One region of the Providencia stuartii genome, then DNA from elsewhere that is predicted to be linked to it. Evidence: predicted binding sites of a transcription regulator. Region 1 holds the regulator's gene; each other region holds the start of a gene.

Region 1 (3,293 bases):
GTGCTTTCTTCAGTGGAATTTTTTTACTACGTGCTTCATCTTCAACCGCTTTTTCAATCGCTTTTGAGGTTAATAGCTTATTGAAAAGATCTTGGCGGGCAGGCAGTTTCGGACCAACCGCCGCGAGGCGTTGACGTGAATAATGGATACGGGCAACACGTGCTAGTTTATTCGCAATAATCGTATCGGTACCATGCTCTTGCGCCATCACTCCCATGGATACGGTTGGCGAAAAACGGACAAAACTATCTCGCCCAAGCCAAATCACGGCAAAGAATTTTTGGATACCGTTGAGTAAGCGTAAGGGGGGAGCCGGTGTATGGCCTTCTCGTCCAGGTGCACGACCAAACATCACGGATGCAGGTAGCATTTGAATATCGAGATTCGGATTACTACGATGCAAGTCTAGGTATGCATGGAATATTCTTACTGACTCTTTACGTGGGTTTGGTGAGTAGTAGCGAAAGACTCTCGGACCATCATCAATGAAGACATAGGCCGGTAATTTAGTGCCATTAATGTCATTATCGACCAACGGGTCAGGTAGACCGATCGATAAGCATTGGTGACGTAATGTTAAAAGGTCAGACTTGGAATGATAAGGCAACACGTATAACGTGGGCCGGCTGGTGTCCAATTCCAGTTCTGATATCGGGTCTGTTGGAACGAGTTTACTCTTTACCAGTAATTTAAGTGGTAAATTCAACGTGTTGTAATATATTTTACGCCATAGTGACATAAATGATTATAGCCTCTTGTTAACAATGCTTCGCAAGCATACCAGAAATCAACTGGCAAATGATTAACTTTGACCGCAAAAAATGATTATTGTTTGTAATTTTGAGGAATAAATATGGCGAACCAAACTAAGGGATTGACTCGTGTAATAAAGGCTGCGGGGTATTCCCTTAAAGGATTAAAGGCGGCTTGGATTAATGAAGCGGCCTTTCGGCAGGAATCTGTTGCGGCATTGATTGCCGTCATTATCGCGCTGTGGTTGGATGTGAGTTATATCGATCGATTATTGTTGATCAGTTCTGTTGTGCTGGTGGCGATTGTTGAATTACTGAATAGTGCAATTGAAGCGGTGGTTGATCGCGTGGGCAGTGAATATCATGAATTGTCTGGTCGAGCTAAAGATATCGGTTCTGCCGCGGTGTTTGTGACCATTGGACTCGCGTTGGTTATTTGGGCAACCGTTTTATGGCAACACTATTTTGCTGGCTAATGTAGAAATTGTCGCAAATCGATAAATCCTTGATGAGCTTTCAACAAATATGGCACTTCAGTGATTTAAGTGTTTCAAAACTTCATTTACCTGTATATACTCACAGTCTGACTGTATAAACAAACAGGGGAACGAGATGAAAGCACTGACGGCTAGACAACAGCAGGTTTATGATCTGGTGCGCGATCACATTTCTCAGACGGGTATGCCACCTACACGCGCTGAAATAGCAGCAAGCCTTGGTTTTCGTTCGCCTAATGCGGCAGAAGAGCACCTTAAAGCCTTGGCACGTAAAGGGGTCATTGAGATTGTTTCAGGGGCTTCTCGTGGTATCCGTTTACTACTTGAAGAAGAAAATGATGCTGAAGTTCAGGGGCTTCCTTTGATTGGACGTGTTGCTGCTGGCGAACCTCTATTGGCTCAAGAGCACATTGAAAGTCATTATCAAGTGGATCCTGCTCTATTTAAGCCCCATGCTGATTTTTTATTACGTGTTAATGGTATGTCAATGAAGGACATTGGGATTATGGATGGCGACCTTTTAGCTGTGCATAAAACACAAGATGTCCGTAATGGGCAAGTGGTTGTTGCACGTATTGAAGATGAAGTGACTGTGAAACGCTTTAAGCAGCAAGGTAACCGTGTTGAGTTAATCGCTGAAAATGCAGAATTTGCTCCGATTATTGTTGATCTGCGTCAGCAGAATTTTACAATTGAAGGGCTAGCGGTTGGCGTGATCCGTAATGGTGACTGGTGCTAATGTTAGCGCCATAAAATACCCTCAAAAATATTGCTGGCAGATTTACTATGTATCTATTTTAGGAGTCTGCCTGCGATACCTTTCTTTTACTCATTAGTGAGTTTATCTGTGCACCCGACTTATTAAGAGACATAAAATAAAATATTACGCTCTACTATAGTGTGTTTTGTCTATTTTATTGTCTTAGTGATTACTTTTTCTTTGTCTTAATAGGTTGTTCATGGTCATGATGACAATGCTCATGGTCTTTACAGCTAGCTAACTCACTGCATACTCGGCATAAACCATGGTTCTCAACGACGGTATGACGGAGTTGAAATTGATTTTGATTAGCTAAATCTAAAATAGCAGCTTCTATGGTTCCGCAATCACTTTCTGCTACGCCACCGCAATGATCACAAATCAACATGACTGAGATATGGCTAGGATTGTCAAAGTGATGGCAGATAACATAGCTATTTGTCGATTCGATTTTATGAATAAAGCTCTGTTCCATTAAAAATTCAAGCGCACGATAGACTGTTGGTGGCTTGGCTTGAGGCTCGACTTCACGCAGCAAATCGAGCAGGTCATAAGCACTTATTGCACCGTGTTGTTGCGCTATTAGCCGTAGAACGGTTTCCCGCTGAGGCGTTAGCCTAACACCTCTTGATTGGCAAATTCTTTCGGCCATCACTAGCAGCTTATCCTCACTCATTATTTTCATGGTCGTTGACCCCACAGCAAAAATCCCAATGATAGTGAAGACAAGTTTACCATAACTTTATGATACATAGAGACTGAAATGAGAATGAATAAAAAGTGAGGCTTAGAAAAAAGCGTATTAGGAAAAAATCACAACCATTTAATATTCAAATAAATAAATCACATCTCACAATATACGTTAATATTGTATTTTAAGCATGTTACTAAAAGTGAGTGAAATAGGGTTATAAATGGCACCATTATACTCTGGTGCAATAAGTAATTTATTATCACGATAAAAACAAAACCAATACAAAATAATAACAAGTGAAGTGTAACTTTAAATTTAAAAAGTAATCTTCAGTAACACATTTCAATTGGGAGTTTTCTTATCTGCATTATTTAATATAGGTTTTTATTTTAATTTTCATTGGTTTTTTATTTTTTAATTCTAATTTATTAGGTTTTCATACTGATTTTTGTTGTTTTTTTCTAGTGATACGTATTTCTTTATAATAAGGCGGCTTTCTTTTTAGAAAAAATTATTAAATTTTTATAAATATAAACTTACATTTTTATATATATTTTTCTAATTATTACTACTTTTAGGAGTTGGCGCTG
Region 2 (3,293 bases), 630 kb from region 1:
CAACCCGATGCAAATTCCCCCGTTATGCATCTCGTGAGTGAAACTTATCAAAAACTGTTTGGTAAGGTGCCGAATGTTATGGTGATCCATGCAGGCCTTGAATGTGGTCTATTCAAAAAACCTTACCCTGACATGGATATGGTTTCTATTGGACCAACCATTCGTGGTGCGCACTCACCCGATGAGCGTGTCCATATCGCAAGTGTTGGTGAATACTGGAAACTATTGACTGCGGTTCTAAAAGCAATCCCAGTTAAAGGCTAATGAACGACGGCTAATCAAAGTATCCGCTCTACTGGGGCGGGTACTTTAAAGTTCTAACAATAATTGCCTTTCTAATTGTGGGCTTTGCAAAGTCACATGCAAACCAACCAGCCTAACCCCTCGATTTTCGCGACGATTTTCCCAAACCTGTTTAGCCAAAAGTACAAGGTCTTGCTTATCGAGTATTGGATAAATATGTTCCTGAGTTGTTTGCTGGAAATCATTAAATTTTATTTTTACGCCTTGGCGTGCAATACGCCGGTCAGGTTTTACTTTTGTCAGCCTGATTTCCAACTCTTCATATAACTTATCCAATAATGGCAAACACTCCTCCCAGTGATAAATATCCTTCACCAGAGTCCGTTCAACCCCCACAGATTTACGCAATCTATCAGGATTAACGGGCCGTTCATCAATACCATGGCAGCGTTCCCATAAGACCTGCCCAAACTTCCCCATTGCTTTAATTAAAGTGACAGCATCATAATGTTGCACATCCGCACACGTTTCCAATCCCATATCTGATAACTTTTGCGCCGTGACTTTGCCAACCCCCGGAATTTTTTTCAACGGTAATGACAACACAAACTCCGGTAAACGTTGAGGTGTGATGACAAACTGCCCATTGGGTTTATTTAAATCCGAAGCAATTTTGGCTAAAAATTTTATTGGTGCGATCCCTGCTGAAGCAGTCAGCTGTAGCTCATCAAAAATTTGCTGACGAATAGCCTCAGCAATCAGTGTTGCTGAGCCATGACAGTATTGGCTATCTGTCACATCTAAATAGGCTTCATCCCATGACAGGGGCTCAATTAAATCGGTATAACGAGAAAAAATTTTATGGATATGCAAAGACGTTTCTTTATAGAGAGCCATCCTACCCGGTAGAACTTTTAGATGGGGACATAACCTTAATGCAACCGCTGTTGACATGGCACTATGTACACCGTAGCGCCTTGCCTCATAGTTGGCTGTACTAATTACACCACGACGCTCAGCACTCCCCCCCACGGCAATAGGAACATTACGTAGACTAGGGTCGTCACGCATTTCTATTGCGGCATAAAAGCAGTCCATATCAATATGAATTATTTTACGCATTACAATCTCACCGAATAGATACTGTTTAAATATACAGTTTATTTATTAGGTGTGCAATTATTCCTCAAAAAAACCGTCAATATAAAAATAATTATCATTTTCATTACCGGAAAAACGTTCTCAAACGACTAATAGTAGATATTGATAAGAATGGTGAATTATCGAGAATATAATGAATAAAAATTCCACTCAGCAAGTAAAAATAGATAAACCAACACGTGCCTTTTTGTCTAGGCTCAATCGTCTCTCCTTTGCGAGTTTACTGATCGCTACCACAGCAGCCTCTGCGGACGGAGCAGAAACCGTTCTTGAGGCATCGCACAAACAAGAACAAGATCAACCCATTCAATTTCCAGCCCTATCTGTTGTTGGTCATTTAAATTCAAGTGTTGGCGCAGGCAGCTCAGTGCTTAAATTAAAAGATATCGAACGTACCCAAGCCAATAATCTGGCCGAGCTAGTCGATCAGTTACCGGGAGTCTCATCATCCGGTTCCCCTCGCCCTGGAGGGCAAACACTCAATATTTGGGGGATGGGAGATATGGAAGACGTTAAAGTCACTCTTGATGATGCGCCCAAGGGCTTTGAAAAATACCGCCAAGGTTCAGTGTTTATCGAACCTGAACTCATCAAACGTATCGATGTTGATAAAGGTCCACATAACATTATGGACGGCAATGGCGGCTTTGGTGGAACCGTCAAAATCACCACCAAAGATCCTGAAGACCTGTTACGGACAGGACAGCATTTCGGAGCGATGTTTAAATACAGCTATCACACCAACGACCGTCAAAATATTTATAGTTCAGCCTTATATGGCAAAACGCTTAATGGGATTGCCGATGGCTTATTGTATGTCAGCAAAAGAAAAGGGGATGATTTACGTCGTCCTGATGGGAGCCGATTCGGTTTTTCTCAATCAGATCAATTATCTTATTTAATTAAAAGCAATATTTACCTCAATGACCAGCACACTCTCAGTTTATCTGCAATGCGCTCAGAATCGGATAACTTAGTGCCTTGGGCTGCAAAACGAGATGAACTGAGCACACCAACACAAAGAGAGATCGACCAATATGGCTTTGATGGTGCGATCAAACGTAAATTGGTACAGCGAGATCAGCAAGATCAAAACTACAGCGTGAAGTGGAATTTTATCCCTGAAAATAGTGATTTGATCAATCTAACAGCCACATACGCATGGTCAAAAACCAAGCAGCATGACACTAGACCAGAAAATGCGTCTAAATTCTTAACGTCCAGCCTAGGTAATAAAAGCTGGGTTAACTATACAGATCAACTCTTTGATATTCATAATGAAAGTGTCTTCGATACGGGGAGGTTAGAACACCAAGTTACCATTGGTGCAAGATGGCATAAGAATGATCGTGGCATTTTGATGTTCGATGCAGGAAAAGCCAATAAGCCTGAATATAATTATGGTTATTTTCAACCGCAATTTATGCCTGCTGGAGTCCAAGAAACCACCAGCGCATATATCCAAGATGCAATAACTTGGAATAGGCTAACAATCACTCCGGGCGTACGCTACGATTATGTTACCAACAAGGGTAAAGGTAATTTAGCTGCAACCTATATGGAGCAAGACCCTCTCATCGGCCATGATTATCGTTCCGTCACTTATAGTGGTATCTCGCCTCATTTGGGGCTCCTTTGGAAAACAACACCTAACCTCACGCTTTTTGGTGATATTAGCCGTACATGGCGTGCACCTGTTATTGATGAACAGTATGAAGTGCAATTCGCTAATAGCAGTTTAACCGGCAGCAGCCGCAATCTAGGTAAAGAACGTATGCATGGAATTCGTTTGGGTGCAATCGTCGACTTCGACCAAGTCATACAAGCGGATGACCAGTTACAAATACGTACCACGCTATTTCGTAATAGAGGAAAAGATGAGATATTTC
Region 3 (3,293 bases), 150 kb from region 1:
TGTTGGTTCTGTCATTTCTATTATGCCTGTTTATAATTCAAACTTTTGTAGGAAGTGTAACAGCCTTTGAGGTAAAACCCTATCAAGAAGTCTAAGATTCCGCACAATATGGCTTATCTGACTTTTCAACTAATTGAGCGGAGATTGGCTGCTTTACCTCTACTCCCATTTCTTTAAAGCTTTCTGCTTGGCTAATCAAATTTCCTCGGCCTTCTGCTAGCCTTTTCATTGCTGATTGGTAAGCCTGATCTGCTTTATCTAAGCTGGCGCCTAAAAGCTGCATATCCTCGACAAAAAGGCGCAACTTATCATACATTTTCGCTGCTTTTGTCGCAATTTCTTGCGCATTTTGTCCTTGTCGTTCGTACCGCCATAAGTTATTGATTGTTCTCACTGCAACCAATAAGGTAGAAGGACACACTAACATGATATTCTGTTTTATCCCTTCATCAAGTAACTCAGGCGATTCTTTTAAAGCTAACAAATACGCAGGTTCAATCGGAATGAACATCAAGACATAATCAAGGGAGCGTATTCCTGGTAATTGGTGATAATCTTTACGGCTTAAACCACGCATATGATTACGAATTGAAGCGACATGATTTTTGAGTGCATAGGCTTGTTCTTCAGGATCTTCACTATTGAAATAGTTTTCATAGGCGACTAATGACATTTTAGCATCAACAATGACGTCCTTGCCTTCAGGTAGGCGAATAATCACATCGGGTTGATAACGGCTATTGTAGCTTGTGTTTATACTCACCTGTGTCTCAAACTCACTACCTTGACGTAAGCCAGAAGCTTCAAGGATACGAGTCAAAATCGTTTCTCCCCAATTCCCTTGAATTTTATTATCACCTTTGAGAGCACGCGTTAAATTAACGGCTTCTTTCGTCATTTGATTGTTTAACTGTTGTAATTGACGAATTTCATAAGCCAAGGTGTGCCGTTCTTTAGCCTCTTCCCCAAAACTTTGTTGAACTTGCTGGCGGAAACCTTCAAGTTGCTCACGAAATGGTGACAGCATGGCGATTAAGCTTTTCTGTTGCTGCTCTGACACTCGTCGTTCACTTTGTTCGAAAATACGGTTTGCCAAATTTTCAAATTGTGTAGTCAGCCGCTGCTCACTATTTTGCAATAGCCTTTGTTTTTCTTCGTTAGCTAATTGATTTTGTTCAAAACGTGTGGTGATTTCCCGTAGTTCAGCTTCCTGCTCACGGTTAATGTCTCGCAATGTACGCAGCTCTTGATCAAGACGCTCATACTCCATTTTCCATTCAGAAAGATGGATGTTTTTTTCATCGCTTGCCGCAAGCTGACGGTTAACTTGTTGGAGTTCTTGTTCTTTTTGGCTCAATTTTTGTGCAATAGAAAACCAGACAGCCAAACCGCCAATTAAAATACCACCGAGGGCACCAATAACCCCATATAGTAGAGAGGTATCCACTGTTAAATCCTTACATTACGTGATCCAATGTAAAGTAATCGGATACTGTATATCTGTCCAGAAGTAATTTGAAGTAAGCCATAAATTGCGAACAGCTTCGCAGCTTATCCCATCCAATGAGCCAACCAACGTAGGCCAAAAGCGCCTGGCGCTAATATACCGAATGCCCATATCATCGCAGAAACAATATTCGCGATCTGAAAGTAACGTTTCGGCATTTTACAAATGCCTGCAACTAAAGGCACTACGGCTCTAAATGGTCCAAAGAAACGTCCTAAAAATACGCTCCAGATCCCCCAACGATTAAAGAAGTGCTGCCCGCGATCTATCATCTGTGGTTTACGAGAAATAGGCCACATTTTACGAACATTGTCTTTGTAGTGAAAACCAAACCAGTAAGAAAGCCAATCACCAAAAAACGCGCCTAATGTCGCGGCAAGCCATACAGGCCAAAATGTGATACCGCTTTCTCCGATTAAAGCCCCTAAGCCAAGTAAAATGACGGTCGCAGGTAACAGTAAGGATAAAAATGCTAAAGATTCACCAAAAGCGAGAAAGAAAATGATTGGTAGTGCCCATATTTCATGTTCACGGGTAAACTCAGTCACCGCATGGACTATTTCATTTAGTGTCACCGTCATTTCTCCCTTAATGATAACTTGGTGAGTACATTAACGAATATGTAATAAACCAATATTAAACTAACTATTCGATAAAATAGCTTTGCAGCACGCTGCGACCAGACTTATCCAAACCAAAATCCGTCTCTAACCACTTATCAATGCTGCCATAATGATTATTTATACTATTTATCGCTGTCAGTAAAAACTCTTCGCGTACTGAATAGACATATTCAAACTTCTTCACTGCGCTTTCGCTCATTCTCTGGGCGTGTTCTTCCAGTAAATGCTTGCGATATGGGGCCAACGTTTCGTTTGTTAGCAAGTAATCTTCCATGACGGTGTCTAAATCAGCGCCAAGTGCAAATAGTACTAAAGCTGAACCAACGCCGGTACGATCTTTACCAACGGCACAGTGCTGAACGATACCGCCTTTTTCTGGCTGCTTTAGCATATTCACCAGTTGATGATAAGCTGGATTATTTAGCGGCAGCAGTTCGTAAAGACGGTTCATGAAAATTTTAGGATCAAATTTTTCAAGGAGTTCAGGGGTTAATTTATCAAGATCAGCACTCACCTCTTTAGCCATAGGGTTTGCGGGTGCATTAACATAATGAGCGCCATCCCAAACAATATCTGGTTTTGATTTAATTTCAGCAACATCGCGATAATCTAATATCTGATAGAGATTTTGATCTTGTAAAATGATCAAATCCTCTTCAGTTAAATGGTTGAGAGCCCCTGAGCGAAACAATAAACCTGACTTAATTTTATTACCATTCGCTAATTTTTTCCCACCAAGGTCACGGAAATTAACGCCGCCTTTAAGAGGCAATACTGAAGGGTGCAAATAAGGTGTTTTGGTCATCATCTTCTTACCTATAATGTTGATTGTTCTCAAAACCATAACAGATTATGCCTCGAAAAAAATCAGAAAAAATACCTGCAATTAAGCAGGCATTAATAAAATGAGCGATAAAGATGAAAATAAACCAAGAGAGAAAGTGAACTGGGCTCGTCTACTGTTTATTCACAACCGAGTGAAAGCGTAAGTAAACGAGCCAGTAATGACGTAATTAAAGTAGGCGACGAGCAGCCTCAACCACAATACTCAACACATTACCTTCTGTTTTCTTCAGCAAGGCTTCATTAGGGATTTCTTGTTGGGTACGGTTAACAATCACACCAGCGACCATACCAGCCCGTAAACCTTGGCTTGAACACAT

The links. The regulator LexA, encoded in region 1, represses DNA repair genes until DNA is damaged. The targets are predictions, from matches to a motif close to TNCTGTATGTACATACAGNA.
Region 2: dinB (DNA polymerase IV) is a predicted target of LexA. The motif match lies at 1,385-1,404, and genes of this name have one in related genera.
Region 3: rmuC (DNA recombination protein RmuC) is a predicted target of LexA. The motif match lies at 1,491-1,510, and genes of this name have one in related genera.

Annotation. Positions count from the first base shown of each region.
Region 1 is NZ_CP119546.1:448,999-452,291, forward strand. Features, by position in the region: gene plsB (glycerol-3-phosphate 1-O-acyltransferase PlsB) at 1-739, opposite strand, end outside; gene P2E05_RS01920 (diacylglycerol kinase) at 854-1,228, shown strand; gene lexA (transcriptional repressor LexA) at 1,365-1,988, shown strand; gene zur (zinc uptake transcriptional repressor Zur) at 2,179-2,694, opposite strand.
Region 2 is NZ_CP119546.1:1,075,066-1,078,358, reverse strand. Features, by position in the region: gene pepD (beta-Ala-His dipeptidase) at 1-264, shown strand, start outside; gene dinB (DNA polymerase IV) at 310-1,365, opposite strand; gene P2E05_RS04590 (TonB-dependent hemoglobin/transferrin/lactoferrin family receptor) at 1,538-3,293, shown strand, end outside.
Region 3 is NZ_CP119546.1:594,689-597,981, reverse strand. Features, by position in the region: gene ubiE (bifunctional demethylmenaquinone methyltransferase/2-methoxy-6-polyprenyl-1,4-benzoquinol methylase UbiE) at 1-15, opposite strand, end outside; gene rmuC (DNA recombination protein RmuC) at 92-1,447, opposite strand; gene P2E05_RS02540 (DedA family protein) at 1,552-2,082, opposite strand; gene P2E05_RS02535 (tyrosine-protein phosphatase) at 2,153-2,935, opposite strand; gene udp (uridine phosphorylase) at 3,144-3,293, opposite strand, start outside.